Regions from separate parts of the Sphingomonas sp. 77B genome, predicted to be linked through region 2. Evidence: riboswitches for the same ligand, from Rfam matches in the RefSeq annotation. Region 2 holds a riboswitch; the other holds the start of a gene.

Region 1 (15,725 bases), 730 kb from region 2:
TGCTGATCGGCGCCGGTGCCTCCGCCTTTGGCGCAACGGCGGCCAGCCGCCGTCGTCTGCGCTGAGTACCCGCGGCGGGCCGGCGTATCGGGCCCGCCGCACCCCCTTTTTCGAGGAGATCGTCATGACCAAGAAGATCGCTCTGGGTGCTACCCTGTTCGCCGTGCTGACGCTGTCGGCCTGCAACACCGTGAACGGCGCGGGCCGCGACCTGCGCTCGGCCGGGTCCGCAATTTCGGACGCTTCGGGCCAGGACAAGTCGAAGAAGTAAAGCCTGAATCTTCCTCCCCTGTAAGGGGAGGGGGACCATCCGCAGGATGGTGGAGGGGGCGTGCCGCCGGGTACGTCCCCTTATCGCATTCCCCCCCCATGTCTGATGCGACGGTGGTATGAAGATGTTGCGGAAGGGAGCCCGTCCCCCCCGAGGGTCTGGAGCCCGATAGGGAGCAAGGGTCCCTTCCGCGTTGGTCACAACCCTGAACAGTTGCTTGGGACTGCTGATCCCGCACGACATGGACAGGAGCCTATACCATGCCACAAGCCGTTATCGGCTGCGACCTTTCGCGTGCCGTCATCGACATCTGCGAGCTGCCATCGGGCCGGATCGGGCGGATCGCCAATACACCGGATGCCATCGCCGTCTGGCTCGACACGCTCGACCACGACATCCGCCTTGTCTTCGAGGCGACCAGTGGTTGCGACGGTGACCTGATCGCCGCGCTGGCGACACGCGGCCATCCCTTCTCGCGCGTCAATCCGCGTCAGGCCCGCGAGTTCGCCAGAGCCACCGGCACGCTGGCCAAGACTGACCGCGTCGATGCCCGCGTGCTCGCGCAGATGGGCGCAGCGCTGAACCTGCCCGCTACCATCCCGCTCAGCCCTGCCCGTTCACGCCTGGCCGATTTCCTGCGTCGCCGCAGACAGTTGGTCGACATGCGCAAAGCCGAAAAGCTGCATCGCCACAGCGCAGGCCAACCCGAAATCGCACAAGCCATCGAAGCCATGATCGACCTGCTCAGCCAGCAGATCGCCCAGCTCGACCGCCAGATCGCAGGCTTCATCGCCCAGGATCGGGCCCTGTCCGAACAGGCCCAGCTGCTGACGGCTGTTCCCGGCATCGGGCCCACCGTCCTGGCAACCCTGCTCGGTGAACTTCCCGAACTCGGCACGCTGTGCCGTCGAAAGATCGCCTCGCTCGCCGGCCTCGCTCCCCACGCCCGCGAAAGTGGCACATGGCGCGGCGCCAGGCGCATTTGGGGCGGGCGGCGCAAGGTCCGCGAAGCCCTCTACATCGCCGCCCTCAATGCCTCACGGCGCATCCCCGTCCTCACCGCTATGCGCGACAGGATGCGAGCCAAAGGCAAGGCGCCAAAGACCATCCTTATCGCCGTCGCACGCCAACTCCTCGTCATCCTCAACGCCATGATCCGAAAGCGACAGCCTATCGCTCTCTCATGAGCATCACAGTTGCCCCCCGCTTCGCGGCGGTCCCCCTCCCCGTGCCGGGGAGGATTTTGGTTTATCCGGCGCTTCATCCGCCTCGACAAGTTCGACCACCTCGAACTGGTACCCGACCCAACCCCGCTGTCGCACCGCCTCCGCCATGGCGGCATCGTTCGCCATCGCCCCCTTGCGCGATTTGGCGTGGCCCCAAAAGACTTCGGTCTTGCCGCCGCCCAGATCGGCGACGATCCGCCAATAATGGGTGAAGGGCTGCGATGTGGGGCCGATCGTCTTTACATAGCCATCGGGCATCGTCGCGATCAGATAGCGGTTCCTGCGTGCCATGCCGTTGCCATAGCGCAAGCCTGCCGCGACCTCATCCCGCTTGACGCAACCTCCTGCCACCGCCTAGCGATACGGGGCCGGAATGATCCGGCAGAATGATCGCGCCGGTTCCCCCGACAAGGGGGATTAAAAGGGAACACGGTGAGGGGGGCAGCCCCCGAATCCGCGGCTGTCCCTGCAACTGTAAGCGGTGAGCGGAAATGCACGGGTCGGCCATCGGGACGATCCAGCCACTGGGGCAACCTGGGAAGGCGCATCCATCCGCGACGACCCGTGAGCCAGGAGACCTGCCGGCGTCAGGTCGCTCATGCCCGGTCCAGGGGATGGTCGAGGCTAGGTCTTTTCCGACGAGCGACGCCATGAGTGGCGGAGGCAGGGTTGGGCCATGTCGAATGCGGGAAATAGCGTGCCGCACGCATGGCACCCGGCTGCCCGGAATCGGGCGGCAAGGCCTCGGCTTGTTTGCGACAAGACGCTATAGGCAATAAAATGATATATCATAACAGATTCGGACAGGTTCCTTTGGTCCTGTTGGGTGGCGCGGCGCTTCTGCTGGGGGCGACGGATGCCGGGGCGCAAAGGGTTGAGGAACAGGGGGGTGATCCCACCGTGGTGGTGGTCGGTGCGCGCGAGAAACCGGCGCTCGACACGGTCAATACGACCGGCAGTCGCCTCGGCCTGACCCCGCTGGAGACGCCCGCCAGCATCACCTCACTGGACGGGGATATGATCCGTGCGCGCGGCGACCTGTCGATCGTCGAGGCGGAGACGCGCGCACCCGGCCTGTCGAGCGTCGCCGATCCCGGCAATGGCGGCACCGCACTCGCCGCGCGCGGCTTTTCGGGGCAGGGGTCGGTGCTGCAACTGATCGACGGGGTGCGACTGTTCCCGGCGGCGGGGACGATCACCTTTCCGACCGACCCCTGGATGGTCGAGCGGATCGACATGCTGGGCGGACCTGCCTCGGTGCTTTACGGGCAGGGCGCGCTGGGCGGTGCGGTCAATGTTGTGATGCGCGCGCCCACCGCGCAGACCCATGGCCAGGCCGAGATCGGCTATGGCGGGCAGGACAGTTTCCGCGCCGCCGCCGGGCTGGGCGGGCCGCTGACCCCGACGCTCGGCTACCGCGTGGATGCCAGCTATCGCCGGTCGGACGGCTTTGTCGATCGGGGACATTCGGACAGCGTCGCGCTGTCGGGCACTTTGCGCTGGACGCCGTCGTCGACGCTGGCGGTGACGGTGCGCGGCGATCATGGCGACCAGCGGCCCATGGCCTATTTCGGCACCCCGCTGATCGACGGGCGGCTCGACCTACGGGTACGGGATCGCAACTATAATGTCGGCGATGGGCGGATGCGCTTCCGCGACGACCGTGCTTCGATCCGGGTGGACTGGACGCCGAGCGCTTCGCTCAGCCTGTCCAACATCGCCTATGTGCTGACAAGCGACCGCTTCTGGCGCAATCTGGAGAATTATTGCTGGGTGGGGGCGAGCGGCGCCTGCGCGGATGGTTCGACCGGCACGCCCGGTACGATCCGGCGGAGCAGCAATTATGGCATCCGCCACGACCTGACCCAATGGGGCGATCAGGCCAGCGCCACCTGGCGCACGGGGATCGCGCCGGGCATCGCCAATGCGCTGGTCGTCGGGGTGGACGCCAATCTGATTCGCTTTACGCACGAGAATGATTTCGGATCGGTGGAGCAGGTCGATGCGGTCGATCCCTTCGCCTTCGATCCCGGTCGTTTCCTGGATACGCAGGGAATCGCCCCGCGCTATCGCACCCGCACCACCGCGCTGGCGGTGTTCGCCGAAGACCGGGTGACGCTGGGGCCCAAATGGTCGGTGGTCGGCGGTGTCCGCTATGAAGTGGATACCATCCGCCGCTGGACCGTCGCCACGCCCGATCGCTTCGTGCTGGAAAAGACGTTCCGCAACGCGACGTGGCGCGCGGGGCTGGTCTATCAGCCGGTGGCGACCCTTTCGCTCTATGCGCAATATGCCACCGGCGTCGATCCGCTGGGTACGCTGACCACCGTGTCGACCGGGCAGGTGCAGTTCAGCAATGCCAAAGGCCATCAGGTCGAGGCGGGGGCCAAATGGCTGTTCGCGAACGGCCGCGGTACCGCCACGCTGGCCGCTTACCGCATCGTCAAGACCGGACTGCTAGCCCAGCGTACGCTGGCGAGCCCGGTCGAACAGGTCGGGCAGCGGTCGTCGCAAGGCGTCGAGGCGGCGGTGACGTTCGACCTGCCGCAGGGTTTCGGCATCGACGCCAACGGCACACTGCTGGATGCGCGGTTCGACGATTTCCGCTCGAGCGGCGTGGATTATAGCGGCCGCACCTCGCCGAACGTGCCCGAGACGCTGGCCAATCTCTGGCTGCGCTGGGATGCTTCGGCCAAAGTGCAGCTGCGTGCGGGCTTACGTTATGTCGGACGGCGCTTTTCCGACAATGGCGAGGCGTTCCGCATTCCGGGCTATGCGACGGTCGACACGACCTTGTCCTATGCCCTGACGCCGCGTCTGGCGGTCGATGTCCGCGTCTATAACCTGTTCGACAAGGCCTATGCGGTCACGGCCTATGGTGACCAGCAATGGATATTGGGCCGCCCGCGTGCGCTGGATGTGGCGTTTCGTGCCGGGTTCTGAGCGGCATTGGGGGAAGGCGGGCTTGCGGCTCGCCTTTCTCACCCATCGCTGGGTCGGCATCGTCACCTGCCTGTTGTTCGCCATGTGGTTCGCGAGCGGGCTGGTGATGCTCTACGTGCCCTATCCGTCGCTCAAACCGGCGCAGCGCTGGGCGGGCGCGCAGCCGATCGACTGGGCGCGGGTCGGGCAGCCCCCGGCGGTGCGGGATGCCCGGCGGATCACGCTGGAGATGCGCGACGGAGCGCCGGTCTGGCGGATCGAAAGCCGCGAGGGGGATACCCGCATCCTGTCTGCGGAGGGTGGATCGATCGCCCCGGTCGATGCTGCAATGGCCCTGCGCGTGGCGAACCGCTTTGCCGGGCCGGTTCGCCAAGTCGAGCGGATGGTCGACGATCAGTGGACGGTGGCGGGCGGGTTCGACCGGCATCGTCCCCTGTGGAAGGTCGCGCTGGACGATGCGGCGGGGACCGAACTCTATATCTCCAGCCTGACCGGCCAGCCGGTGCAGCGGACGACGCGCGGCCAGCGTATCTGGAACTGGCTGGGCTCGGTGCCGCACTGGATTTACCCCACCATCCTGCGCCGCGATCGCCAGGCTTGGCGGCAGGCGGTGATGTGGGTGGCGGGGCCATGCATCGCGGTCGCGCTGACCGGCCTGTGGATCGGCATATTGCGGCTCCGCGCTGGACGGCGGCGCTATCGGGGCGGGCGGATGACCCCTTATCGCGGCTGGATGCTCTGGCATCATGTCAGCGGACTGGCGGGTGGCGTGATGCTGACGACCTGGATCGTCAGTGGCTGGCTATCGGTCGATCCGGGGCATGCTTTTGCCGGAGGCGAGGCTCCGGCGACGGTGATGCGGGAGTATGCGGGGAGGGCGGGGGAGCCGCGCGATCTCGACCGGCTGGCCCGGATCACGCCCTATGCCCGCAGCATCGAATGGAGCGGGGACGCCGGGTTCGCGCGGATCGCGGTCGACCGCGCCTCGCCGCACCCGCGCTGGCTGGACCAGGCGACATTGGCCCCCGCCCAGGCGGCTTATCCGCTGCGCGCCGCGATGCTGGTGCCCGGCGGACGACGGGTGGCGCGCGAATGGCTGGCGTGGCCCGACTTCTACTGGACCGATGCGACCCGTCTGCCGCTCTGGCGGATGCGGTTCGACGATGCGGCGGCGACCTGGCTCTATGTCGATCCGATCAGCGGGGAACTGGTCGAGCGGCAGGATGGCACGCGCCGTGCCTATCGCTGGGTCTATACGCTGCTCCACACCTGGGACTGGCCGTGGCTGACCGCGCATTCTTGGGTCTGGACCGGCTGGATGTGGCTCTGGTCGCTGGCCGGGCTGGTCCTGTCGATCAGCGGTTTCGTGCTTGGGCAGCGACGGTTGCGCCGCCCCGTACGCGGGAAGGGGTGAAAACATTGTCGGCGGGGTTGGCGTCGCGCGTCCCGCCCGCTTAAGTGGGCGGCATGTGGCAACTCTACCAATTCCCGCTCTGTCCCTTTTCGCGCAAGGTCCGGCTGCTGCTGGGCGAGAAGGGCGTCGGTTATGAGTTGGTCCGCGAGTCGCCCTGGCAGCGGCGCGACGAGTTCCTCGACATGAACCCCGCCGGGCAGACCCCGGTGATGGTCGACGAGGAGCGCGGCATGCTGCTGGTCGACTCGATGGCGATCAGCGAGTTTTTCGAGGAAACGGTCGAAAAGTCGGCAATGATAAACGGCACCGCCGTCGGCCGCGCCGAGATCCGGCGGCTGGTGACGTGGTTCGACACGCATTTCTATCAGGACGTGACCGGCCCCTTGCTCCACGAACGCATGGTCAAGCGCGTCGCCCGCACCGGCAGCCCCGATGCCAAGGGCCTGCGCGAGGCGATGAAGGCCGCCGTCGGCCATCTCGACTATACCGATTATCTGCTCGACCATCGTAACTGGCTGGGCGGGGCGACGATGAGTCTCGCCGACCTTGCGGCGGCGGCGCAGATTTCGGTCGCCGATTATCTGGGCGGTATCGACTGGAAGGGGCATGAACAGACCGCGCGCTGGTATCGCGGGCTGAAGAGCCGCCCATCGTTCCGCCCGCTGCTGTCCGAGCGGATGGAGATGGTCACGCCGCCGTCGCATTACGACAATGTCGACTTCTGATGCGCCCGCCGCGCAGATCGGGATCGCGGATTTCCTGGCGGTCGACATCCGCGTCGGCACGGTCATCGCCGCCGAACCCTTTCCCGAGGCGCGTAAGCCCGCGATCAAGCTGACCATCGATTTCGGGGAAGCGATTGGGGTGAAGCGCTCCTCGGCGCAGATCACGCGGCATTACACGCCCGAGACTCTGGTCGGGCGGCAGGTGGCGGCGGTCATCAATTTCCCGCCGCGCCAGATCGGGCCGATGATGTCGGAGGTGCTGACCCTGGGCTTTCCCGATGCCGACGGGGACGTGGTGCTGGTCGCGCCGGATTTGGCGGTGCCCAATGGGGGGCGGTTGTTCTGAGGGATTCGGGGTGAGGGATTCCCTTGGCCTTCGACTTCGCTCAGGCTGAACGGGGTTTTGTATCCGGCCCCGACCCCCAATCTCCGTTCAGGCTGAGCGAAGTCGAAGCCCACGCCCCGCCGTCCTGTTAGCCTTAACATTACCCCTTGCACCCCACGCCGCGAAGCGTACCATCCCCGTCCGACCGTAGGGACATAACCCACGGAGGACAGGAGGGGATATGAAGTCCAAACGCTGGGCCGGCCATGCGCTGGCCGCTTTGCTAACGCTCTCGGTGGCGGCACCCGCGATGGCGCAGGCCGACAGGATGGCGCCGATCGCCACACCCGCACAGCCGACCGCCATTCCGCTGAACACAGGGCCGCTGCCCGGCGCGAAGAACAAGGAAAGCTGGCACAGCCAGTATAACAGTGTCTTCGCGCGCAACGTGACCGAAGCGACGCTCACTCCCTTCCTGCCCGACCCCGCCAAGGCGACGGGCGCCGCCGTCATCGTCGCACCCGGCGGTGGTTTCCGTACGCTGTCGATGCAGAATGAGGGCTGGGACGTGGCCAGGGCGCTGGCCGATCGCGGCATCGCCGCCTTCGTCCTGAAGTACCGGCTGAACCAGACGCCCGCCGATATGGGGGATTTCGAAAAGTCGATGGCGGCGATGTTCTCCAGCGTGGCCCGCCCCGCCGCGCGGCCGAACCCGGAGGAAGCGCTGAAGGGCCTCGCGCCGCAAATCGCCGATTCCCGCGCCGCCTTCGCGCTGGTCCGCCAGCGGGCGGGCGAGTGGAAGGTCGATCCCAACCGCATCGGCATGGTCGGCTTTTCGGCGGGCGCGATGCTGACTGTCGCGACGGTGCTCGACGGTCAGGCCAAGCCCGCCTTTATCGGCGACATCTATGGCCCGCTCCAGCCGATGACGGTGCCCGCCGACGCGCCGCCGATGTTCGCCGCGATCGCCGCCGACGATCCGCTGTTCGCGGGCAAAGGCTTCGGGCTGATCGACCAGTGGATGGCGGCGAAGAAGCCGGTCGAGTTCCACCTTTACGGCCAGGGCGGCCACGGCTTCGGCATGTATCCGAAGAAGACGACCAGCACCGGCTGGTTCGACGCCTTTTATCGCTGGATCGTGATGGAAGGGTTTTTGCAGCCGAAGGCGCAGTAACATTCCTCCCCTGTAAGGGGAGGTGGCAGGCCGAAGGCCTGACGGAGGGGTGTCCCGGCCAGCGAGAATGCCCCTCCACCACCCGGCTCCGCCGGGCGGTCCCCCTCCCCAAGCAGAGCTTGGGGAGGAATGGCTTTAATCCAGGCTCTTCGAAGCCTGTTCGAACAGATCCTTGGACAGGCCCGGCGTCTCGACGATCCGCACCAGCTCGGCGCGCATCAGGGCGGAACGCTTGGCGTCGAACCGGCGCCAGCGGCCGAGCGGCGGCAGCAGCTTGGCGGCGGTCTGCGGGTTGAGCCGGTCGAGTGCGATCAGCTGGTCGGCCAGGAAGCGATAGCCCGAGCCGTCGGCGGCGTTGAACGCGCGCTGGTTCACCCCGAACGCCCCCAGCACCGCCCGTGCCCGATTGGGATTGGCCAGCGTGAAGTCGGGATGCCGGACCAGCTGCTCGACCACCGTGCCGGTATCGGCGCGCGACGACAGCGCCTGGGTCTGGAACCACTTGTCGAGCACCAGCCCGTTATCCGCATAACGCGCATGGAAATGCGCCAGCGCCTCTTCCCGTTCGGGGGCGTCGGAATGGACCAGCGTGGTCAGCGCCGCCTGCCGGTCGGTCATGTTGTCCGCCGCCTCGAACTGCGCAAAGGCCAGCGCGGCGGCGTCTTCCGCACCGCTGGCCGCGATATAGCCGAGCGCGACGTTGCGCAGGCGGCGGCGGCCCTTGGCCTCGGGCGAATAAACGTAAGAGCCCTGCGCCAGCTCGGCATAGAGCCGCCGCCATGTCGGCAGCAACGCCTGCCCCAGCTGCGTGCGCAGTTCCTCACGCGCGGCATGGATCGCGTCCGGGTCGACGGTGGCGAGCTGGTCGCCGATGAAATTCTCCGACGGCAGCAGCACGGCTTCGGCCAGGAAGGCCAGTTCCAGCCCCTCGGCCTCCAGCGTGCGGGTGACGGCATCGATCACCGCCTGCCCCTTCACCGCGCCATGGATCGTGCCCGCGACCAGCGTGTCGAGCATCAGCTGCTGCATCGCCTCGTACCGGGCGAAGGGATCGTCGTCATGCGCCGACAGGAAGGCGAGGTCCTCCGCCGTCCGGTCGCTCTCGATCACGATGGGCGCCGAAAAGCCGCGATTGATCGACAGGACGGGGCGCTCGGTGATCGCCTCGAAGGTCACGGTTTCGGCCACCTGGTCGAGCAGGATCAGCTTCTCATCGGTCAGCGGGCGGCCCGTCTCCGCGCCGAACAGCCTGATCTTGAGCGGCAGGACCATGGGCTGCTTGACGGTCTGCCCCGGCGTGGCGGGGACATGCTGGGCCAGGCGCAACTCGGCGCGACCACCGCCGGGTTCCTGGGACAGCCCGGCCGAGACGCGCGGCGTGCCCGCCTGGGAATACCAGAGGCGGAATTGCGACAGGTCGACGCCGCCCGCCTCCTCCATGCAGGCGACGAAATCCTCGCAGGTCGCGGCCGTGCCGTCGAAGCGGTCGAAATACAGGTCGGTCGCGGCGCGGAACTTCACCGGCCCCAGCATGGTCGCCATCATGCGGATCAACTCGGCGCCCTTGTTGTAGATGGTCGCGGTGTAGAAGTTGCTGATCTCGATATAGCTTTCCGGGCGCACCGGATGCGCGAGCGGCCCCGAATCCTCCGGGAACTGGCTGGCGCGCAGGCCCCGTACATCCTCGATCCGCTTGACCGCGGCCGATCCCTGGTCGGCGGAGAAGCACTGGTCGCGATAGACGGTGAAGCCTTCCTTCAGCGACAGCTGGAACCAGTCGCGGCAGGTGATCCGGTTGCCCGACCAGTTGTGGAAGTATTCATGCGCGACGACGGCGGCGATCGCGTCATAATCATAATCGGTCGCGGTGTCGGGGTCGGCCAGGATGTAGCGGCTGTTGAAGATGTTCAGCCCCTTATTCTCCATCGCGCCGAAGTTGAAATCGTCGACCGCTACGATATTGAACACATCCAGATCATATTCGCGGCCATAGACCCGCTCGTCCCACGCCATGGAGAGCTTGAGCGCATGGAGCGCATGGTCGGTCTTGGCGATGTCGGCGGCGCGCACCCAGATGCCGAGTTGCACCTCGCGCCCGCTCATCGTGGTGAAGGTCCCTGCATTGACCGCCAGATCGCCCGCGACCAGCGCGAACAGATAGGACGGCTTGGGGAAGGGGTCGTGCCACTCGGCCCAATGCGTGCCGTCGTCATTCTCGCCCTTAGCCACCGGATCGCCATTGGCGAGCAGCACGGGGTAACGCGCCTTGTCCGCCGTCATCCGCACCCGGTAGACGCTCAGCACATCGGGCCGGTCGGGGAACCAGGTGATGCGGCGAAATCCTTCCGCCTCGCATTGGGTGCACAGATTCCCGCCCGAGGCATAGAGGCCCATAAGCTGGGTGTTGCTCTCCGGCGCGATCGACACCTCGGTCTCGACGACATGGGAATCGCCGGTCAGCGGCACGACCAGCTGCTCGCCCTCGATCCGCCAGTCGTTGACGGCCACCCCGTCGACCTTGACCGATAGCGGCGTCTGGCCTGCGCCGTCCAGTCGCAGAGGCTCGTCATGCGGGCCGCTGCGCGTGACGGTCAGCGCGGCGCGAACGCGGGTGTCGGCAGGGTCCAGCGCGAAGTCGAGCGCGATCTGCGGCACCTCCCAGGCGGGGGGGCTGTAATCCTCGCGCCGGATCGCGGCGGGGGTGATGCTGGGCTGGGCGGCGCTGCGCTGAATGTCCATGACGGGAATATAGCCGGGCGGCATCCTCGCGACCACCGGGCGCGTCAGGAAAAACCGGGACGGCGCGGCATGGGCGGGGTTGATCGGCCAAGATGGCGTGATACGCCTATGGCACACCATTTCCCGAAAGGTCCTGCATGTCGCGTTCGACGGCCCTGCTGCCGCTGCTTCTCCTGTCCACCGCCGCGATCGCGCACGATCACGATCACCTGCATTATCAAGCGACTAATACCGCGCCAGTCGAGACGAAGGCGCAGCGCAGCCCGGCCGAACGCAATGCCGTCATCACCGCCGCCCTGCCCGAGGATCAGGCCGCGATGAAGGCGCATGTGATGTTCCTGGCGTCGGACGCGATGGCGGGGCGCGAGGCGGGGACCCGCGACTATGACATCGCCGCGCAATATGTCGCGGCGCAATTCTATGCGGCGGGCTTGCGGCCCGGCGGCGACAATGGCGGCTATCTGCAGAAGGTGCCGCTGGTCGCGTACAACGTCGCCGACAAGGGCAGCGCGCTGTGGGCCCCGGCGGGCGGCCAGCCGCAGGAGCTGGTCTTCGGCGAGGACTTCGTGCCGTCGCCCGTGCCCGACAAGCGCGAGACCAGCGTCAGTGCGCCGGTCGTCTTCGTCGGTTACGGCATCGACGCCGCGCAATATGGTCTGACCGACTATAAGGGTGTCGATGTCCGTGGCAAGATCGTCGCCTTCGTCCCCGGCACGCCAGAGGGGCTGGACGGCGAGGCGCGGGCATTCTTCGGCTCGGCGGGCAACAAGGCCTCGCTGGCGGCGGCGCGCGGTGCGGTCGGCGCGATCCAGATCGACATGCCCCGCGCAGGCGGGCGGCAGCGGCCCTTCGCCGCGCTCGCCCGCTATTACAATGCGCCGCGCGTCACCTGGGCGAACCCGGCCGGCACCGCGCATGCGATGACGCCGACGACCCCGGTATTGGGCACGCTGTCGCAGACGGGTGCCGCCAAGCTGTTCGGCAAGGGCTGGGAGGCAGTCATGAAGGCCGCCGCCGCGCCCCTGCCCGCCTATAAGCCGCTGGCCGCCAAGGGGCAGCTGACCGTCGCGTCCAAGACCAGCTTCAAGCCGATGGACAGCAGCAACGTCATCGGGCTGATCCCCGGCAGCGACCCCAAGCTGAAGGACGAGGTCGTCGTCCTCTCGGCGCATCTCGACCATATCGGCACCAATGAGGGCGGCGAGGGCGACCGGATCAACAATGGCGCGCTCGACAATGCGATCGGCATCGCCAGCCTGATCGAGGAGGCCAAGCGCTTCAAGGCCGCGACCCCGCCGAAGCGCACCGTCCTGTTCCTGGCGGTGACGGCGGAGGAAAAGGGGCTGGTCGGCTCCGACTATTTCGCCAACCATCCGACCGTGCCGCTCAAGTCGATCGTCGCCGATGTCAATCTCGACATGCCGATCCTGACCTACAAGTTCGAGGATATGGTGGTGTTCGGCGCGGATCGTTCGACGCTCGGGCCGATCGTGCGCAAGGCGGTGGGGGCGATGGACCTGCCGGTTTCACCCGATCCGATGCCGGAGGAAGGCATCTTCGTGCGCTCCGACCATTTCCGCTTCGTGCAGAAGGGCATCCCCTCGGTCTTCCTGTGGCCGGGCCAGAAGGGGCCGGGCAAGGCGGCGGTCGAGGATTTCATGAGCCACCGCTATCATCGCCCCGGCGACGAGATCGACCAGGGCATCGACTGGAGCCAAGGCCCGCGCTTCGTCAGCGTGAACTACGCCATCGCCCGCGAGATCGCCGACGCGCCCGAGCGGCCGGTGTGGAACAAGGGGGATTATTTCGGCACGCTCTACAAGGGGCCGATGGCGGCGAAGTGATGCGTGCTGCCCTCGATAGCAGCCGAATCTCCCTCCGTCCGTTCAGCCTGAGCGAAGTCGAAGGCCATGCGGAACCAGCGGTACGTGTGCTTCGACTTCGCTCAGCACGAACGGGGGGCGGGTCCGTGGTAACGAAGTGAAGCGCGGTCAGGCGTTTTGCAGCCAAGCCGCCCCCCATCCGTTCAGCCTGAGCGTAGTCGAAGGCCAAGGGATGACCTTTGCCAAGCGGCCTGTCCGGGGCGTGCACTTCGACTTCGCTCAGTGCGAACGGAGGCTATGCGGGTGGCAAGTATGAATCGTCTCTTCGTCTTCGGCATGGGCTATGCCGCCGGTCATCTGGCGGCGTTGCTCGAAGGGCGCGGCTGGTCCGTGGCGGGGACGACGCGTGACGGACGCGGCGGCACGATGCGTTTCGATGACTGGGCGCGCGTGGAGGCGGAGATCGCCGCCGCCACGCATATCCTGTCCTCGGTCCCCCCCGAAGGAGAGGCCGACCCGGTGCTGGCCGCGTACGGCGCGCAACTGGCTAGGTCGAACGCGTGGCTCGGCTATCTGTCCTCGACCGGCGTCTACGGCGATACCGGCGGCGCCTGGGTGGACGAGACCGCGCCCATCGGCTCGGGGCGGCGCGCGGCGCGGGCGGCGGCGGATGCCGACTGGCAGGGCCTGGGAGCGCGGGTGTTCCGTTTGCCCGGCATCTACGGCCCCGGTCGCTCGCCGATCGACCGGGTGCGCGGCGGGCGCGCGCACCGCGTCGGCCTGCCCGGCCAGGTGTTCAGCCGGGTCCATATTGCCGACATCGCCTCAGGGATCATCGCCGGGTTCGACGGCCCGGCGGGGGCGTATAACCTGTCGGACGATTTTCCGTGCGATCAGGACGCGGTGGTGTCCTACGCCGCCACGCTCGCCGGAGTCGAACCACCGCCTCTCGTACCGTTGGAGAGCCTGTCGGAGGCGGCGCGCGGTTTCTATGCCGAGAACCGGCGGGTGGCGAACGGCAAGGCCAAGCGGGTGCTGAACTGGCGCCCCCGCTATCCCGATTACCGATTGGGCCTGCGCGCCTTGAGCGCGATGACCAGCCCGGCGGCCGTCACCGCCGCACCCGCCCCCGCCAGCAACGACCAGCGATAGCCCTCGAACACCGTCGACAGGCTCATCGCGATGACCGGCACGATGACGCTGGAATAGGCCGCCTTGGCCGGGCCGATGGCGCGCAGCACCCGGTAATAGAGCGGAAAGGCCAGTGCCGAGGCGAACAGCCCGAGATAGAGGATGCCCAGCACATAGCCGACGCGCATCTCGAACACCGGCGGGCCGTTCAGCGTATAGGCGATGATCGCGTCCAGTGCCGAGCCGACCAGCATCGCGACGCTCAGGGTCGCGTGCATCGGGAATCGCTTGGCGGTGTTGGTCGCCTGCATGACGTTCGCCGTGGAGGCGGACAGGATCGCGACGAGGGTCAGCGCGATGCCGGTCAGCGCGCGGGCTGGCCCGGCCGGATCGACCCGCGCCTCATGCACGAACAGCAGCGCCGCGCCCGCCATCGCGATGGCGGAGCCGACCAGCAACTGGCGCCCCATGCGCTGGCCCAGGAACAGGCGCGCGAACCCGGCATTGGGGATCAGCAGCATCGCAAAGACGACCGCCACCAGCCCGGAGGTGATATACGCCTCCGCCCGATAGACGAAGTTGAAGTTCAGGACGAACTGGAACAGCCCGATCCCGGCGGCGAACAGCCAGCCGGTGGTGCCGAGCCGGAAACTCTCGCGTCGGGCCAGCGCGAACGCGCCCATGGCGAGCCCGCCGACCAGGAAGCGATAGCTGACCGACCAGGTGGCGGGGACGACCGAAATCTGGTCGCGGATGACCAGCCAGGTCGATCCCCAGATCAGCGTGACGATCGCAAAGGGGATCAGGACGGCGGCGCGGGCCGAGCGGGGGCCGGTGTCGAACTCGCTCATGTCGTGATCGTACCCAGGGCGGCGATCGCGTCGGCGAGGCGCGCGACATGGTGTCCGTTGGTGTCCCAGGCGGTGACGAGGCGGATTTCCCCCTCCGCCCAGTCGTAGAAATCGAAGCCCTGCGCGCGCAAGCGGGCGGCCTCCTCGGGCGTGGCGCGCAAGAAGACCTCGTTCGCCTCGACCGGATAGACCAGCCGCTCGCCCGCCGCGCCCGCCAGCCGCTCGGCACAGGCATTCGCCAGCGCACCATTGGCGATCCATAGGTCGTTCTCGACCATCGCCAGCACCTGCGCGGCGAGATAGCGGCCCTTGGACATCAGCAGCCCGGCACGCTTGCGGCGGCGGCGGGTGGCGTCAGCCAGGCCGGGCTTGAAGAAGACCAGCGCCTCGGCACTCATCGCGCCGTTCTTGACGAAGCCGAAGGACAGCGCGTCCACCCCCGACTGCCAGGTCAGCGCGGCGGGCGTGCAGCCCAGCCGCGCGACCGCATTGGCGAAGCGCGCGCCGTCCATGTGGAAGCCAAGGCCACGCTCGCGCGCGAGCTGGCCGATCGCCGCGACCTCATCGGGGTTGTAGACCCGGCCATATTCGGTGGCATTGGTGATCGAGACGGCGTGCGGCTGCACCCGGTGGACGTCGTTGGCGATGGCGTCGATGACGCTTCGGATCGTGTCGGGGGTCAGCTTCGCCCCCTCGCCATCGGCCAGCATCAGCTTGGCGCCGTGGGTGTAGAATTCGGGCGCGCCGCCCTCGTCATTCTGGATATGCGAGTCGCGGTGGCAGACCACGCCGCCATAGGGCGGGCACAGTGCCGCCAGCGCCAGGCAGTTGGCGGCGGTGCCGGTGGGCACCCACAGCACCTCTACCTCGGTGCCGAACAGCTCGGACAGCCGCCCGTCCAGCGCTTTCGACCAGCGGTCACCGTCATAGGCGGTGTCCATCTGGTCGGCGGCGGCGATGGCCTCCATCACCTTGGGGTGAATACGGGCGGCGTTGTCCGAGAAAAAGCGCATGGCTCAGGCGTTTGGGGGAGGCGGCCGAACAGGTCAACACCGCTCCCCCATGTCGCGCGTCAGTGCGGCGCGAGGCCCAGCTCGACGCCC
Region 2 (15,725 bases):
CCATCGCCACCATCGTCTCGGCCAGTTTCCTGTTCGCCATCGCGATCATGAACCTGATCATCCTGCGCGACGTCTGGACCCGGTTCCGCCGCGTCGCGCGGGGCGAGCCGATGGCGGAGGCGGATGCGGGCATGCTGTTTTCGGGGCAGGGGCCTTTGTCGCGGCTGTTCCGACCGCTGTTCCGGCTGATCCGGCGCAGCTGGCACATGGCGCCGCTCGGCTTCCTGTTCGGGCTGGGCTTCGACACCGCGACCGAGGTGGCGATATTGGGTCTGTCGGGGTCGCACGCGGCGGACGGCGTGTCGCTGGCGACGATCCTGGTGTTCCCGGTGCTGTTCGCGGTCGGCATGGCGCTGATCGATACCGCCGACGGGCTGGTGATGCTGGGCGCCTATGAATGGGCGTTCGTCCATCCGCTGCGCAAGCTCTACTATAACATGACGATCACTTTGGTCTCCGCACTGGTCGCGCTGGTGATCGGCGGCATCCAAGCGACCGCCTTGCTCGCCGAGCGGTTTGGCTGGACCTCGGGACCGTTCCGCTATGCGGGTGCGCTGTCCGAGCATTTCAATGTGCTGGGCTTCGCCATCGTCGGGCTGTTCGTGGTCTGTTGGGGCGCGAGTTTCCTCCTCTATCGCTGGCGCGGGTTCGCCGCGATGGAGGCGCGAATTGCCAAGCCCGGCGCGGCGGGATAAATGCCGCACATCGGGGACGAAAGTCCCCGAAGATCGCGCCGGTGCCCGCAAGGGCTTTAAACGGGAATGGGGTGCAAATCCCCGGCTGTCCCTGCAACTGTCAGCGGCGAGCGAGCGATGCTGGTGCCCCCTCCCTTTCACTAGGGCGCGAGGCACGGCCACTGGAGTGATCCGGGAAGGCGCATCGCATCCGCTTTGACCCGCGAGCCAGGAGACCTGCTGGCGTCATGGTCGCTCTTGCCTGGACCCAGGGGGTGGTCGGGGCACGGTTCTCCGTCGGGGAGCGACGAAGCCATGCGGCCGGGGCCGCATCGGTCGCCGACCAGCGGGGCGGACGCATTACTCGCGCCCGTCCGTCACCGCTTTCGGCGATGGGCCCCGTCCGCGCTCGCTCGTCCGGCGCGTCGGAGAAACATCATGCGTGACCTCTCCAAGGTCCCCGTCACCATCGTCACCGGCTTTCTGGGCGCGGGGAAAACCACGCTCATCAGCCATCTGATCCGCAACGCGGGCGGCCGTCGCCTGGCGGTGGTCGTCAACGAGTTCGGCACTTTGGGCATCGATGGCGACATCCTGCAAAGCTGCGCCATCCCCGATTGCCCGGCGGAGAATATCGTCGAGCTGGCCAATGGCTGCATCTGCTGCACCGTCGCCGACGACTTCATCCCCACGGTCGAAAAGCTGCTGGCGATGGAGCCGCGCCCTGATCACATCCTGATCGAGACCTCGGGCCTGGCGCTGCCCAAGCCGCTGCTGAAGGCATTCGACTGGCCCGCCATCCGCTCGCGTATCACCGTCGACGGCGTGGTCGCGCTCGCGGATGCCGAGGCGGTCGCGGCGGGCCGCTTCGCCCCCGATCTCGATGCGGTGGAGGCGCAGCGTGCCGCCGACCCCAGCCTCGACCATGAAACCCCGCTGTCGGAGGTATTTGAGGACCAGCTGGCCTGCGCCGACATCGTCCTGCTGACCAAGGCGGACTTGGCCGGGCCGGAGGGCATCGCCAAGGCGCGCGCGATCATCGCCGCCGAGGCCCCGCGCCCGCTGCCGATGGTCGAGGCGGTCGACGGCATCGTCTCCGCCGAGATCGTGCTGGGCCTGGAGGCGGCGGCCGAGGACGACATCGCCGCGCGCCCCTCGCACCATGACGGCGCGGACGATCACGAGCATGACGATTTCGACAGCATCTCGGTAATGCTGGGCGAGGTGGAAAGCCCCGAGGCGATCGCCGCGCGTATCGTGACGCTGGCCGAGCAGCAGGATATTTTGCGCGTGAAGGGCTATGCCGCGGTCGCGGGCAAGCCGATGCGGCTGCTGGTCCAGGCGGTCGGCCGCCGCGTGCGCACCAGCTATGACCGGCCCTGGGGCGCAGGCGAGCCGCGTGGCACGCAGCTGGTCGTCATCGCCGAGCATAACCGGATCGACCGTTCGGCGATCGAGGCCGTGCTGAAGGGCTAAGGCCGGTGCATCTCGTCTTTCGCGAGAGCCATGGGCTGGAGGAACAGGCGGTTCCACAGGATCTGGGGCAGCGCCCCGGTGATGTGGTCGTCCTGTCCTTCTCCGACAGCGACCTCAGCGCCTTTGCGGCGGGCTGGCGGGCGGCGGGATTTCCCTGGTCGCTGCGGCTCGCCAATCTCGCGGCGCTGGTCCATCCGCTGTCGGTCGATACCTATGTCGAGCAGACTTTGGTGCATGCGAAGGCGATCCTGATCCGGCTAATCGGCGGGGCGGCGTATTGGGATTACGGCCTGCGCGAGGTCGAGCGGCTGGCCCGCGAGCGGGGCATCACGCTGGCGGTGCTGGCGGCCGATGGGCGCGAGGATCGGCGGTTGGCGGGGGCTTCCAACGTGGGGGAAGCGGTGGTGCGGCGGTTGACGGCGCTGTGCGATGCGGGTGGGGCAGGTGCGGCGGGTGTGGCTTTGCGTGAAATCGCGGCGTTGCCGTCCGTGGCCCTTGCCCCTCCCCAACCCCTCCCCCTGCCGGGAGAGGGGCTTTCAAGGGACGCGGTGACCCCAAGCACGCCCCTCCCGCAAGCGAGTTGCGGGTCGGCCATGCCCCCGGCATGGCCTGAACGATGCGGGGCATCGTTCACCCGCAACTGGGATGGGGGAGGGCCCTCTCCGCACGTAGCCCCGGTCGGAGGCTGGTCCCCAAACGGCGCATCATGCCCCGCCGCCGCCCTGCTAACCGCAACCCGCCCCCGCATCCTGATCGTCTTCTACCGCGCCTATCTCGCCGCCGCCGATCTGGAGCCGATCGCCGCCCTCCACGCCGCGCTGGAGGAACGCGGTTTCGACCCCATCGCCCTGTTCGTCCCCTCGCTGAAAGCCGAGGGTGCAGGCCCCTGGATCGCGCGCTGGGTCGGCGCACTCACGCCCGCCGCGATCGTCAACGCCACCGCCTTCTCCGCACGCGGCGAGGACGACACGATGCCGCTCGACGGGGCGGGCGTGCCGGTGTTCCAGGTCGCGCTCGCCACCAGCGACCGCGCGGGCTGGGAAGCCTCGGCGCGGGGGCTGTCGCCCGCCGACCTCGCCATGCATGTCGTCCTGCCCGAGATCGACGGACGCCTTTTCGCGGGCGTGGTCAGCTTCAAGCAGCCGGGCGAGCGCGACCCCGATTTCGACATCGCCCTGCGCCTCCACCGCGCCGAGCCCACCCGCATCGCGGCGGTCGCCGATCGGGTGGCGGGCTGGGCCAGGCTGGCGGCGACCCCGGCGGCGGAGCGGCGGCTGGCGATCCTGTTGTCCACCTATCCGGGCAAGGACTGGCAGGCGGCGCATGCGGTCGGGCTGGACGGATTCGCCTCGACGGCGGCGATCCTCGAAGATTTGGGTCAGGCGGGTTATGACGTGGCGTGCCCGGCCGATCTGCCCGAGGCGCTGATCCATAGCCGCATCGCATGGCCGGTCGCAGCCTATCGCGAGGCGCTGTCCACGCTGCCTGAAACCTTGCGCGCCGATCTTCTGGAAAGCTGGGGCGCGGTCGAGAACGATCCGCTGGTGGAGGGCGATGCCTTTCATTTCCCCGCGCTGGCGCTGGGCAAGGCGATCGTCGCGCTCCAGCCCGAACGCGGGCGGCGCGACGTACGCGCGGACGAATATCACGATCTTTCGCGCTGCCCGCGTCATTCCTATGTCGCCTTTTACCTCTGGCTCCGTGCGCAGACGATCGACGCGCTGGTTCATGTCGGTGCGCACGGCACGCTGGAATGGCTGCCCGGCAAGGCGGTCGCGCTGTCGGACGCCTGCTGGCCCGAGGCGTTGACCCGCGACTGGCCGGTCCTCTATCCCTTCATCGTCAACGATCCGGGCGAGGCGGCGCAGGCCAAACGCCGTCTGGGGGCCGTCACCATCGGCCATGTTCCCCCGGCTCTGGTCCAGGCCGGAACAGGCGCGGGGCTGGGGCGGCTGGAGGCGTTGCTCGACGAATACGCCAATGCCGATGGCCTCGACCCCGCCCGGCGCGACCGGCTGCGCGCGCTGATCGCCGAGGAGGCGGAGAGCGTCGGGCTGGGCGAGACGCTGGGGCTGGCGGGAGCCGAGGATCCGCTCGTCCGGATCGACGCCTTTGTCTGCGACGTGAAGGACAGCCAGTTCGGTGAGGGGCTGCATGTCTTCGGGCGCGGCGAGCAGGGGGCGGCTGAGCGCGCGGGGTTGCTCGCCGGGCTGAACGGTCAGCGGGTGGCGGCGGGGCCTTCGGGTTCGCCTTATCGCGGGCGCGCCGATGTGCTGCCCACGGGCCGCAACCTTTATGCGATCGACCCGCGCGCAGTGCCGAGCCGGGCGGCGCAAGCCCAGGGCGTGAAGCTCGCCGAGGAACTGCTTCGCCGCCACATGCAGGAGGAGGGCGATTATCTGCGCACCCTGATCGTCGATCTCTGGGGATCGGCGACGATGCGCACGGCGGGCGAGGAGTTCGCCATGGCGCTGCACCTGATCGGGGTCGAGCCGGTGTGGGACCATCGCTCCGAACGGGTGACGGGGTTCGAGGTGATGCCGCTGATGCGCTTCGACCGGCCGCGCGTCGATGTGACGCTGCGCGTGTCGGGGCTGTTCCGCGACGCCTTTCCGCATCTGGTCGCACTGTTCGGGCAGGCGGTGCGGGCGCTTGGCCAGCGTGACGAAGCGCCGGACTGGAATCCTTTCGTCGGGCAGGCGACCCCGCGCGTCTATGGCCCGGCGCCGGGGCGTTACGGCGTCGGGCTGGACCCGAATGCGGGTTACGACGAAGCGGCGCGGATCGAGGCGGGGCAGAGCTGGCTCGCCGCCTCGGCCACCGCGCTCGACGATGGCGACCGGCGCGACGCGGCTGGTATCGCCGCGCGGGTGGCGGGGGCGCAGGCCTTTGTCCATCTCCACGACCTGCCCGAAAGCGATCTGCTGCTGGCCGCCGATTATGCCGCGCATCAGGCGGGGTTTGCGGCGGCGCGCGCGGCGCTGGGGGAGGGGGCGGCGTCGCTCTATCATCTCGACACGCGCGATCCGGCCCATCCCAAGGCGCGGACGCTGGCCGAGGAGATCGCCCGCACCGTCCATGCCCGCGTCGCGAACCCACGCTGGGTCGAGGGGATGATGCGCCACGGCTTTCGGGGCGCTGCCGAGATCGCGACGACGCTCGACCATCTGGGCAGCTTTGCGCATTTGGCCGACGCGGTGCCCGCCGCGCTGATCGACCTCTATTGGGATGCAACGCTGGCGCAGGACACGGTGCGCGACTTCATGGCGCAGGCGAATCCGGCGGCGCTGGCGGCGATGGAGGCGCGCTTCGCGGCGCTTCACAAGGCGGGACTGTGGCGGACGCGGCGCAACTCGGTGCTGGCGATGCTGGACGGCGACGCATGAGCGGCTTCGTCGTTAAGGGCTGGTGCCCCGATGCGTTCCGGCCGATGATGGCGGGCGACGGCCTGCTGGTTCGCGTCCGCCCGCCGCTGGGGCGGTTGGCCGCCGCGCAGGTCGAGGGGCTGTGCGAGGTGGCCAACGCCCATGGCAATGGCCAGATCGACCTGACGGCGCGCGCCAATCTGCAACTGCGCGGCGTGACCGAGAAGGGCTGGCCCGTGCTGCTCGAAGAATTGCAGGCGCTGGGGCTGGTCGATCCCGATCCGGTGCGCGAGGGGCGGGGCGCGATCCTGGTCGATCCCGCGTGGCGCGAGGGCGACGACACGTACGGCATCGCCACCGAACTGCGCGCGCGGCTGGCTGAATTGCCCGCGCTGCCGGGCAAGGTCGGCTTTGTCGTCGATGCGGGCGCGCGGCCGATGCTGAGCGACGCGCCCGGGGATTTCCGTATCGAGCGGGCGGCGACTGGCGGCCTGCTGCTGCGCGCCGATGGGCGGGCGACCGGTGTCGCCACGTCGCGCGAGGATGCGGTCGACGCCCTGATCCGGCTGGCCCACTGGTTCGTCGCGAGCGGGGGGCAGGCGGCGGGGCGGATGGCTCGGCATGGCGCGACCCTGCCAAAATGGGCATCGGGTGCGGTGTCGTCCGCCCCCGCCGGTGAATCGCTGCGACCCGGTGCGCATCCGATGGGGGCGGTCTATGGCTTGCCTTTCGGGCGCATCGACGCCGCAGAGCTTGCCGCCTTCGTTCGCACGCATCGCGTGGCGCTTCGCCTGACGCCGTGGCGGATGCTTCTGGCCGGGGGAATGGCCCCGGCGCCTGCCGCCGCCATGGTCCTGGAAGACGCGCCCATCCTCCATGTCGATGCCTGTGTCGGCGCGCCCGCCTGTCCGCAGGCCAGCGTCGCGACCCGCGATCTGGCCGCCCGTCTCGCCCCGCTCGTCACCGGCCGCCTGCACATATCGGGTTGCGCGAAGGGCTGCGCACGGGCACGGGCGGCGGACTGGGTGCTGACCGGGCGGGAGGGGGCTTTCGACCTGGCCCGCAACGCCCGCGCCGGGGCCGCGCCCCTTCACACCGGATTGACGCCCGAGCGGGCGGTCGCGCTTCTCGGAGCCTGTTGATGCCCTATACGTACGAAACCGACGGCGCGGCGATCTATCGCCAGTCCTTCGCCATCATCCGCGCCGAGGCGGAGCTGGCCCGCTTCGACGCGGAGGAGGAGCCGGTCGCGGTGCGCATGATCCATGCCGCCGGGCTGGTCGAACTCGCGCCCTCGATCCACTTCTCAAGCGGTTTCGCGGTGGCGGGGCGGCAGGCGCTGGCGAATGGTACGGCGATCCTGTGCGACGCGCACATGGTCAGCGAAGGGGTCACGCGCACGCGCCTGCCCGCCGACAATCCGGTGATCTGCACGCTGCGCGATCCCGCCGTGCCCGCCCTTGCCAGGGAGATGGGCACGACCCGCTCGGCCGCCGCGCTGGAGCTGTGGCGGCCGCATCTGGCGGGGGCGCTGGTGGCGATCGGCAATGCGCCGACCGCGCTGTTCCATCTGCTGACCATGCTGGAGGACCCGACATGCCCTCGCCCGGCGGCGATCATCGGCTGTCCGGTCGGTTTCGTCGGCGCGATGGAGTCGAAGGATGCGCTGTGGGAGGCGCAGCCCGTGCCGTGCGCCATCGTCAAGGGCCGCCCCGGCGGCAGCGCGATCACGGTGGCGGCGATCAACGCGCTGGCGAGCCGCGCCGAATGACGGGAACCGTTCACGGTGTCGGCCTGGGGCCGGGCGCGGCGGACCTGATGAGCGTGCGCGCCGACCGGCTGGTGCGCGGGGCCCGGCATGTCGCCTATTTTCGTAAAAGCGGACGGCGCGGCCACGCGCGCACCATCGTCGAGGGAATGCTGCGGGCCGACGTGGTCGAATATCCGATGGACTATCCGGTCACGACCGAAATCCTGTTCACCGATCCGCGCTACAATGAATGCCTGTCCGCCTTCTATGCGGAGTGCACCGCGCATATCCTGTCGCTCGTTCAAAGCGGCGAGGATGTCGTCGTGCTGTGCGAGGGCGATCCGTTCTTCTACGGCTCTTTCATGCACCTTTACAGCAGGTTGAAGGACCAGGTGCCTGTCGCGGTCGTGCCCGGCATCACCGGCATGTCAGGGGCCTGGACCGCCAGCGGCGCGCCGATCACCTGGGGCGACGATGTGCTGACGGTGGCGATGGCGACCCTGCCCGAGGACGAGCTGACCCGCCGCATCGCCCAGACCGACGCGCTGGTCGTCATGAAGATCGGCCGCCACCTGCCCAAGCTGCGCCGCGCCATCGCGGCGGCGGGGCGGACGGATCAGGCGTGGCTGGTCGAACATGCCGCCCAGGCTGGCGAGCGCGTGCGGCGGCTGAGCGAGGTCGAGGACGCGCCCGCCCCCTATTTCTCGATCGCGCTGATCCACGGCCAGGGGCGGCGGCCATGAGCGGCTGGCTGATCGTCGCGGGGCTGGGGCCGGGCGCGGAGGCGATGGTGACGCCCGAAGTGTCGGCGGCGCTGGCCGAGGCAACCGATGTCGTCGGCTATATCCCCTATGTCGCGCGCGTGCCCGAGCGGCCCGGCCTGACCCGCCATGCCAGCGACAACCGGGTCGAGCGCGACCGGGCGCTCCATGCGCTGGAGATGGCGGAGGCGGGGCGGCGGGTGGTCGTTGTATCGTCAGGCGATCCGGGGGTGTTTGCGATGGCGGCGGCGATTTTCGAGCGGGTGGAGGAAGACCCCGCCCGCTGGCACGACCTCGATATCCGCGTCCTGCCCGGCATCACCGCGATGCTGGCCGCGAGTGCGCGCGCGGGCGCGCCGCTGGGCCATGATTTCTGCGCGATCAACCTGTCCGACAACCTCAAGCCCCAGGCGCTGATCGAGCGGCGGCTGGCGCTGGCGGCGGAGGCGGATTTCGCCATCGCGCTCTACAATCCCCGGTCCAAGGCGCGGCCCGATGCGCTCGATGCCGCCTTCGCGCTGCTCCGCGAAACGTGCGGCGACGACCGCCCGGTGCTGTTCGCGCGCGCCGTCTCGACGCCCGAAGAAGCCCTGCGCATCGTGCCGTTGCCGCAAGCGCGCGGGGACATGGCCGATATGCGCACCGTCGTCATCATCGGGTCGAGCCGCACGCGCATGATCCCGCATGCCGGACGGCCGATCCTCTACACCCCCCGGACGGCGCCGTGATCCAGCCAGTCGAGCACCGCCGCGACGCTGCCCACTTGCGGGCGGGGCGGGATGAAGGGGCGGTCGATCATCACGACCGGCAGGCCGAGTTCACGTGCCGCGTCGAGCTTCGCCCGTGCGCCGGAGCCTCCGGCGTTCTTGGCGACCACCATTTGGATCCGGTGCTCGCGCAACAGGGCCAGTTCGCCCGCCAGCGTGAAGGGACCGCGATCGACCACCAGTCGGTGGTTCGGAAAATTGGCGGGCTCCGCCGCATCGACGAAGCGCAACAGGTAGAAATGCTGCGCAGCATGCGTGAAGTCCCCGATCGTCTGGCGACCAAGAGCCAAGAAGACACGCGCCGGTTCGGTGTCGAGTGCGGTCACCGCTTCGCCTGTGTTGGCCACGCGCGTCCAGCGGTCGCCGGGACCCTCCACCCATTCGGGCCGGGTCAGCGCGAGAAGGGGGACGCCCACCGCCGTCGCCGCCGCCATCGCATTGGCACTGATCCGCGCGGCGAAGGGATGGGTGGCGTCGACCAGATGGGTCATGCCCTCGCGCATCATGTAAGCGGCCAGCCCCTCGACACCGCCGAATCCGCCCACGCGCGTCGGAATAGCCTGCGCGCGCGGAGCCTCGGTGCGGCCCGCATAGCTCAGCACCGCGCGTTCGCCGCGCGCCGCCAGCGCGGTCGCCAAAGCGCTCGCTTCGGTCGTGCCGCCGAGCAGAAGGATGTGGCGCATGGCTGACTCCGAACCCTGGCTGACGATCGTCGGCATCGGCGAGGATGGCTGGGACGGCCTGACCGCCCCCGCGCGCGCCGCGATCCTGACCGCCGATAGCGTGATGGGCGCAGCCCGTCACCTGTCGCTGCTGGCCGAACAGGGCCGGGCGGAGCGGATCGTCTGGCCGGTGCCCTTTGCCGATGGCGTTCCCATGCTGCTCGAACGGCGTGGGCAAAGGGTGGTGATGCTCGCCTCGGGCGATCCCTTCTGGTTCGGGGCGGGGACGGTGGTGACTCGTCACCTGGAGCCGGACGAGTGGGTCGCCTATCCGGCGCCGTCCACCCTGTCGCTGGCGGCGGTGCGGCTGGGCTGGCCGACCGAGACGATCCAGAGCGTCGGACTTCACGCCCGCCCGATCGAGACGCTCCGCCCGCATCTGGCACCCGGCCAGCGGATATTGGCGCTGATGCGCGACGGGGCGTCGGTGACGGGGCTTGCGGCATGGCTGGCCGAACAGGGCTTCGGCGACAGCGTGCTTACCGTGCTGGAGGCGCTTGGCGGGCCGCGTGAGCGGGTGCGCGCCTGCACGGCGGATGCGCTCGACTGGACGGATATCGCCCATCCGGTCGCGGTGGCTATCGAGCCTGCGGGCTCGGGCCGGATCTTGCCCCGCGCAAGCGGACTGGACGATGACTGGTTCGCGCATGACGGACAGATCACCAAGCGCCCCGTTCGCGCGCTGGCGCTCTCCGCGCTCGCCCCGCGACCCGGCGAACTGTTGTGGGACATCGGCACCGGATCGGGATCGGTCGCGATCGAATGGCTGCTCAGCGACCCGACCACCCACGCCATCGGTTTCGAGCGGGACCCCGCGCGCCTGGCCCGCGCCGCCGCCAATGCGGCACGACTGGGGCTGGCACGGCTGGAACTGGTCGAGGGCGATGCGGTGGCCCAGCTGGCCGAGCGCCCGCATCCCGATGCGGTGTTCGTCGGCGGCGGCCTGTCGCGGCCGCTGGTCGACGCGCTGCGGACGCTGCCGCGCTGTCGCCTGGTCGCCCATGCCGTCACGCTGGAGACCGAGGCGCTGCTCGCCGAATGTCATGCGCGATATGGCGGCGAGCTGCTGCGCATCGAACTGGCTCATGCCCGACCGCTCGGCACGAAGCGCGGGTGGAAGGCGAGTTATCCCATCGTTCAATGGCGGGTCGCATGGTGATCGCCGGATTCGGATGCCGGGCGGAGGCGACGGCGGAGTCCTTCCGCAGCGCGCTGGCGGCGACGGGCATGCGCCCGGATGCGCTCGCCGTGCCCGCCGATCGCGTAGCGGTGATCGCGCCATTTGCCGAGGGGATGGCCGTCCATTCGATCGCTGCCGATCTGCTGCAAGATATCGACACCCCGACCCGCTCGACCGTCAGCATGACCGCGCGCGGCGTGGGCAGTGTCGCCGAAGCCGTGGCGCTCGCCGCCGCTGGATCCGGCGCGCGGATCGTCGTTACCCGTGTAATTTCCTCCGACCGCATGGCGACCTGCGCCATCGCCCAGGGACCTGAATCATGACCGTCCACTTCATCGGCGCCGGACCCGGTGCCCCCGACCTGCTGACCTTGCGCGGCCGCGACCTGATCGCCGCCTGCCCGGTTTGCCTCTATGCCGGATCGCTGGTGCCGGAGGCGGTGCTGGCGCACTGCCCGCCGGGTGCCAGGATCGTGAACACCGCGCCGATGACGCTCGACGAGATCATGGCCGAAATCTCGGAGGCCCATGCCAAAGGCCAGGACGTCGCCCGGCTCCACTCGGGCGACCTGTCGGTGTGGTCGGCGATGGGTGAGCAGGTCCGGCGCTTGCGTGAACTGGGCATCCCCGTCTCGGTGACGCCCGGCGTGCCGTCCTTCGCGGCGGCGGCGGCGGTGCTGGAGAGCGAGTTGACCCTGCCCGGCATCGCCCAGTCGGTGATCCTAACCCGCACGCCGGGCCGCGCCAGCGCCATGCCGGAGGGTGAATCGCTGGCCGCCTTTGCCGCGACCGGCGCGACGCTGGCCATTCACCTGTCGATCCACAATCTCGCCAAGGTCGTCGCCGACCTGACCCCGCATTACGGCGCGGATTGCCCGGTCGCGATCGTCTGGCGTGCCAGTTGGCCCGAGCAGCGGATCGTCCGCGCGACGCTTTCCACCATCGAGCAGGCCGCCGCCGACGGGCCGGAGCGAACCGCGCTGATCCTCGTCGGCCGCGTACTTGCCTCCAGCGATTTCGCCGAGAGCCGTTTGTATGCCGAGGGCTATGACCGCCGCTACCGCCCGGGGAACAGCCTGACATGACGCCGGGATTGATGATCGCCGCGCCCGCTTCGGGCACGGGCAAGACCACCGTGATGCTGGGCCTGCTCCGCGCGTTTCGGGATGCGGGACTCCGCGTCCAGCCGTTCAAGAGCGGTCCCGATTATATCGACCCCGCCTTTCACCGCGCGGCGTGCGGGCGGGCGTCGTTCAACCTCGATGGCTGGGCGATGCCCGCCGCGCTGCTCGATACGCTGGGCCAGCGCGGGGCGGATGCCGACCTGATGCTGGCAGAAGGCTCGATGGGGCTGTTCGACGGCGTCGCCAAGCCCGGCGCGACCGGCATGGGCAGCAGCGCGGAGACGGCCAGGCGTATGGGCTGGCCGGTGATCCTGGTCATCGACGTGTCGGGACAGGCGCAGTCGGCGGCGGCGACGGCGCTGGGGTTTGCACGCTACGACCCGGAATTGCGGGTGGCGGGGGTGATCCTGAACCGCGTGGCGAGCCCGCGTCATGAGCGGCTGGCAAAGCTGGGTTTTGAGGAGATCGGCCTGCCGGTCTTCGGCGCGCTGCCCCGTCGCGGCGATCTGGTCCTGCCCGAGCGGCATCTGGGGCTGGTGCAGGCGGTCGAGCATCCCGAACTCGACCGGCTGATCGGCGATTATGCCGCGTTCCTCGCGGCGCATGTCGATCTGGAGGCGGTGCGCGCGGCGGCCTATGCAAAGCCCGCCATGCCCATGTCCGGCACGCTTCCGCCAGCACCCGCCCAGCGGATCGCGCTGGCACAGGATGCGGCCTTTTCCTTCGTCTATCCGCACATGCTGGAGGGCTGGCGCGCAGGGGGGGCGGAGATTTTGCCCTTCTCGCCGCTCGCCGACGAAGCCCCCGACGCCTCGGCCGATCTGGTGTGGCTGCCCGGCGGCTATCCCGAGCTTCACGCCGGGCGGCTGGCGGCGGCGGAGACGTTCCGCGCCGGGCTCGCCGCCCATGCCGCGACCAAGCCGATCCATGGCGAGTGCGGCGGCTATATGGCGCTGGGTGAGGCGCTGATCGATGCGGAAGGCGTCAGTCACCGGATGGCCGGGCTGCTCGGCCTCGTCACCAGCTATGCCAGGCGGAAAATGCACCTCGGCTATCGCCGCGCGATCCTGCTCGGCGAGGTGGCGGGGATGCCCGAAGGCGCGGTGCTGGGCGGGCATGAGTTCCATTACTCGACCGTGCTCGAACAACCCGACGAAGCGCTCGCCCATGTCGTCGATGCGCAAGGCGAGGCGGTGCCGGAGACCGGGTCGCGGCGAGGGGCCGTGACCGGCACATTCTTCCATCTGGTGGCGCGCTGGTGGTGAGCGGGGTGGTGAGCGGGTTCGTGTCCCTTGTCGGCGCGGGGCCGGGCGATCCGGAACTGCTGACGCTGAAGGCGGTGCGCTGTCTGGGCGCGGCCGATGTCGTGCTGTTCGACGACCTCGCCGCCGGGGCGATGCTGAGCCATTGTCGCCCCGACGCCGAACTGATCGCGGTCGGCAAGCGCGCGGGCCGCGCGTCGCCCAAACAGGGCGAGATCGACCGGCTGCTGGTCGATCATGCGCTCGGCGGCAAGCGGGTCGTCCGATTGAAGTCGGGCGATCCGGGCGTCTTCGGGCGGCTGGAGGAAGAGATCGTCGCGCTGAAGGCGGCGGGCATCCCGTTCGAGATCGTCCCCGGCGTCAGCGCGGCGAGCGCGGCGGCGGCGGCGGCGGGCATCCCGCTGACCCGGCGCAACGAAGCGCGGCGGGTGCAGTTCGTGACGGGCCATGACGTCACCGGCGCGCTGCCCGCCGACCGCAATATGGCGGCGCTGGCCGATGCATCCGCGACGACGGTGGTGTTCATGCCCAAGCGGACCTTTTCCGCACTGGCCGAGGCGCTGATCGCGCACGGCCTGTCGCCCGAGACGCCAGCGCTGATGGCCGAGCATGTCGGCTGCCCCGACCAGCGCCTGACCCGCGCGAGCGTGGGTGAACTCGCCGCTCGACTGGCCGAGGGCGTGTCCGACAAGGCCGCGCTGATCCTCTACGGCCCGCTGATGGAGGATATGTGATCCATCTCGACCTGATCGGCATTGGTACAGGCAATCCCGACCACCTGACCCGCGCGGCGGAGACGGCGATGCGGAGCGCCGACCTGATCCTGCTGCCACGCAAGGAAGACAAGGCGGAATTGATCGACCTGCGTCGCGACATCTGCGCACAGGTGCTGGCGGGAACGAGCGTGCGGGTGGTCGAATTCGACCTGCCAGTGCGGGCGAGTGAAGGGGCCTATCTCGATACGGTCGAGCATTGGCACGATGCGATTGCCGAACGCTGGGCGGCGGAGATCGCCGCGCATCTGCCGGGTGGTGGGCGCGTGGCGTTGCTCGTCTGGGGCGATCCGTCGCTGTATGACAGTACGATCCGGATCGCGCGGCGCTTGGCCTCGGTCGAGCGGGTGACGGTGGTGCCGGGGATCACCAGCCTTCAGGCGCTGTGTGCGGCCCATGCCATTCCGTTCAACGCGGTCGGGGCGCCGGTTTTGGTGACGACCGGGCGGCGTCTGCGCGAGGGCGGCTGGCCCGAGGGGGCGGACAGCGTCGCGGTGATGCTCGATGGCGGATGCGCGTTCACGACGCTGGACCAGCCGGATGCGATGATCTGGTGGGGGGCCTATCTGGGCATGGACTACCAGGCGATCGAGGCCGGGCGGCTGGCGGATGTGGCCGAGCGGATTGTCGCGCGCCGGGCGGAACTGCGTCGGGTCCACGGGTGGATCATGGACGTGTATCTGTTGCGGCGGGGTGGGGATCTGGTGGGGGAGGGGGCGTGATAAAGTCCGTCACTCCGCCACGCGCCGCCCCCCTCCCGCAGGCGGGAGGAGATGGGGGAGGGTTTTGCCTCAAGCCGAGTCACCAGCGGCTTAACCCCCACCCCAAACCCCTCCCCCCTGCCGGGAGGAGGGGCTTAGCGCGTATCGCTCAGGCACAGGGCACTCCCCTCCCGCAGGCGGGAGGGGCTGGGGGAGGGCTTTGCCTCGAGCCGCATCGCCCGCGGCTTAACCCCCACCCCAAACCCCTCCCCCCTGCCGGGATGAGGGGCTTAGCGCGTATCGCTCAGGCACAGGGCACTCCCCTCCCGCAGGCGGGAGGGGATGGGGGAGGGCAACGCCACAAGCTCAACCGCTTGAGGCCTTGTCATTACACTGACGATTTAAAACTCGATGCCCTTTTGCGCCTTCACGCCCTGTTCGCGGAAGGGGTGCTTCACCTGCGTCATGTCGGTCACCAGATCCGCTGCTTCGATCAGCGCATCGGGCGCGTTGCGGCCGGTGATGACGACATGGGTCATCGCGCCCTTGGTCGCCAGCACCTCCAGCACCTCGTCGACCGGCAGATAGTCATAGCGCAAAACGATGTTCAATTCGTCCGCGACGATCAGGTCGTAGGACGGATCGGCGATCATTCGCTTGACCTCCTCCCACGCGCCCCGCGCGGTGGCGATGTCGCGGCTGCGGTCCTGGGTGTTCCAGGTGAAGCCCTCGCCCATCGCGTGAAAATCGACCTCGGGAAAGCGCGCCAGCACCGCCGCTTCGCCGGTGGTCATCGCGCCCTTCACGAACTGGACCATGCCGACGCGCATGCCGTGGCCGACCGCGCGGATCACCATGCCGAGCGCGGCGGTCGTCTTGCCCTTGCCCTTGCCGGTATGGACGATGACCAGGCCCTTTTCGGCGTCGCGCGCGGCGACCTTGCTGTCCTGCGCGGCCTTTTTCTTGGCCATGCGCTCGGCATGTTCGGCGTCGGTTCGCATCATTTCTCTCCTGAAAGCCGCAAAGGCAGGCCCGCCACCACCAGATCGGTCGCGTCGCACACCCGCGCCAGCCGCTGGTTGAGCGTCCCTTGCGCATCGCGGAAGCGGCGCGCGAGCGCATTGTCGGGCACGATGCCGAAGCCGACCTCGTTGCTGACCATCACCACCGG

The links. Region 2 has a riboswitch for cobalamin ahead of cobW (cobalamin biosynthesis protein CobW). Riboswitches for the same ligand answer to the same signal wherever they lie in the genome.
Region 1: linked by a shared signal. The riboswitch ahead of AC1GI4_RS11390 (TonB-dependent receptor) and the one ahead of cobW (cobalamin biosynthesis protein CobW) in region 2 are both predicted to bind cobalamin.

Annotation. Positions count from the first base shown of each region.
Region 1 covers NZ_JBWMBY010000001.1:2,404,229-2,419,953, forward strand. The annotation lists gene AC1GI4_RS11370 (hypothetical protein) at 1-65, shown strand, start outside; gene AC1GI4_RS11375 (entericidin A/B family lipoprotein) at 125-271, shown strand; gene AC1GI4_RS11380 (IS110 family transposase) at 532-1,458, shown strand; gene AC1GI4_RS11385 (hypothetical protein) at 1,462-1,788, opposite strand; cobalamin riboswitch at 1,877-2,097, shown strand; gene AC1GI4_RS11390 (TonB-dependent receptor) at 2,311-4,440, shown strand; gene AC1GI4_RS11395 (PepSY domain-containing protein) at 4,376-5,854, shown strand; gene AC1GI4_RS11400 (glutathione S-transferase family protein) at 5,908-6,579, shown strand; gene AC1GI4_RS11405 (tRNA-binding protein) at 6,566-6,925, shown strand; gene AC1GI4_RS11410 (alpha/beta hydrolase) at 7,146-8,078, shown strand; gene pepN (aminopeptidase N) at 8,214-10,817, opposite strand; gene AC1GI4_RS11420 (M28 family metallopeptidase) at 10,955-12,661, shown strand; gene AC1GI4_RS11425 (Rossmann-fold NAD(P)-binding domain-containing protein) at 12,953-13,792, shown strand; gene AC1GI4_RS11430 (DMT family transporter) at 13,702-14,622, opposite strand; gene AC1GI4_RS11435 (threonine aldolase family protein) at 14,619-15,635, opposite strand; gene AC1GI4_RS11440 (SulP family inorganic anion transporter) at 15,695-15,725, opposite strand, start outside.
Region 2 covers NZ_JBWMBY010000001.1:3,131,634-3,147,358, forward strand. The annotation lists gene AC1GI4_RS14685 (HoxN/HupN/NixA family nickel/cobalt transporter) at 1-695, shown strand, start outside; cobalamin riboswitch at 718-933, shown strand; gene cobW (cobalamin biosynthesis protein CobW) at 1,113-2,150, shown strand; gene cobN (cobaltochelatase subunit CobN) at 2,156-5,536, shown strand; gene AC1GI4_RS14700 (cobalamin biosynthesis protein CobG) at 5,533-6,657, shown strand; gene AC1GI4_RS14705 (precorrin-8X methylmutase) at 6,657-7,286, shown strand; gene cobI (precorrin-2 C(20)-methyltransferase) at 7,283-8,008, shown strand; gene cobJ (precorrin-3B C(17)-methyltransferase) at 8,005-8,754, shown strand; gene AC1GI4_RS14720 (cobalt-precorrin-6A reductase) at 8,730-9,476, opposite strand; gene cbiE (precorrin-6y C5,15-methyltransferase (decarboxylating) subunit CbiE) at 9,475-10,674, shown strand; gene AC1GI4_RS14730 (cobalamin biosynthesis protein) at 10,668-11,018, shown strand; gene cobM (precorrin-4 C(11)-methyltransferase) at 11,015-11,779, shown strand; gene AC1GI4_RS14740 (cobyrinic acid a,c-diamide synthase CobB) at 11,776-13,083, shown strand; gene cobA (uroporphyrinogen-III C-methyltransferase) at 13,092-13,814, shown strand; gene cobF (precorrin-6A synthase (deacetylating)) at 13,811-14,575, shown strand; gene cobO (cob(I)yrinic acid a,c-diamide adenosyltransferase) at 14,956-15,555, opposite strand; gene cobU (bifunctional adenosylcobinamide kinase/adenosylcobinamide-phosphate guanylyltransferase) at 15,555-15,725, opposite strand, start outside.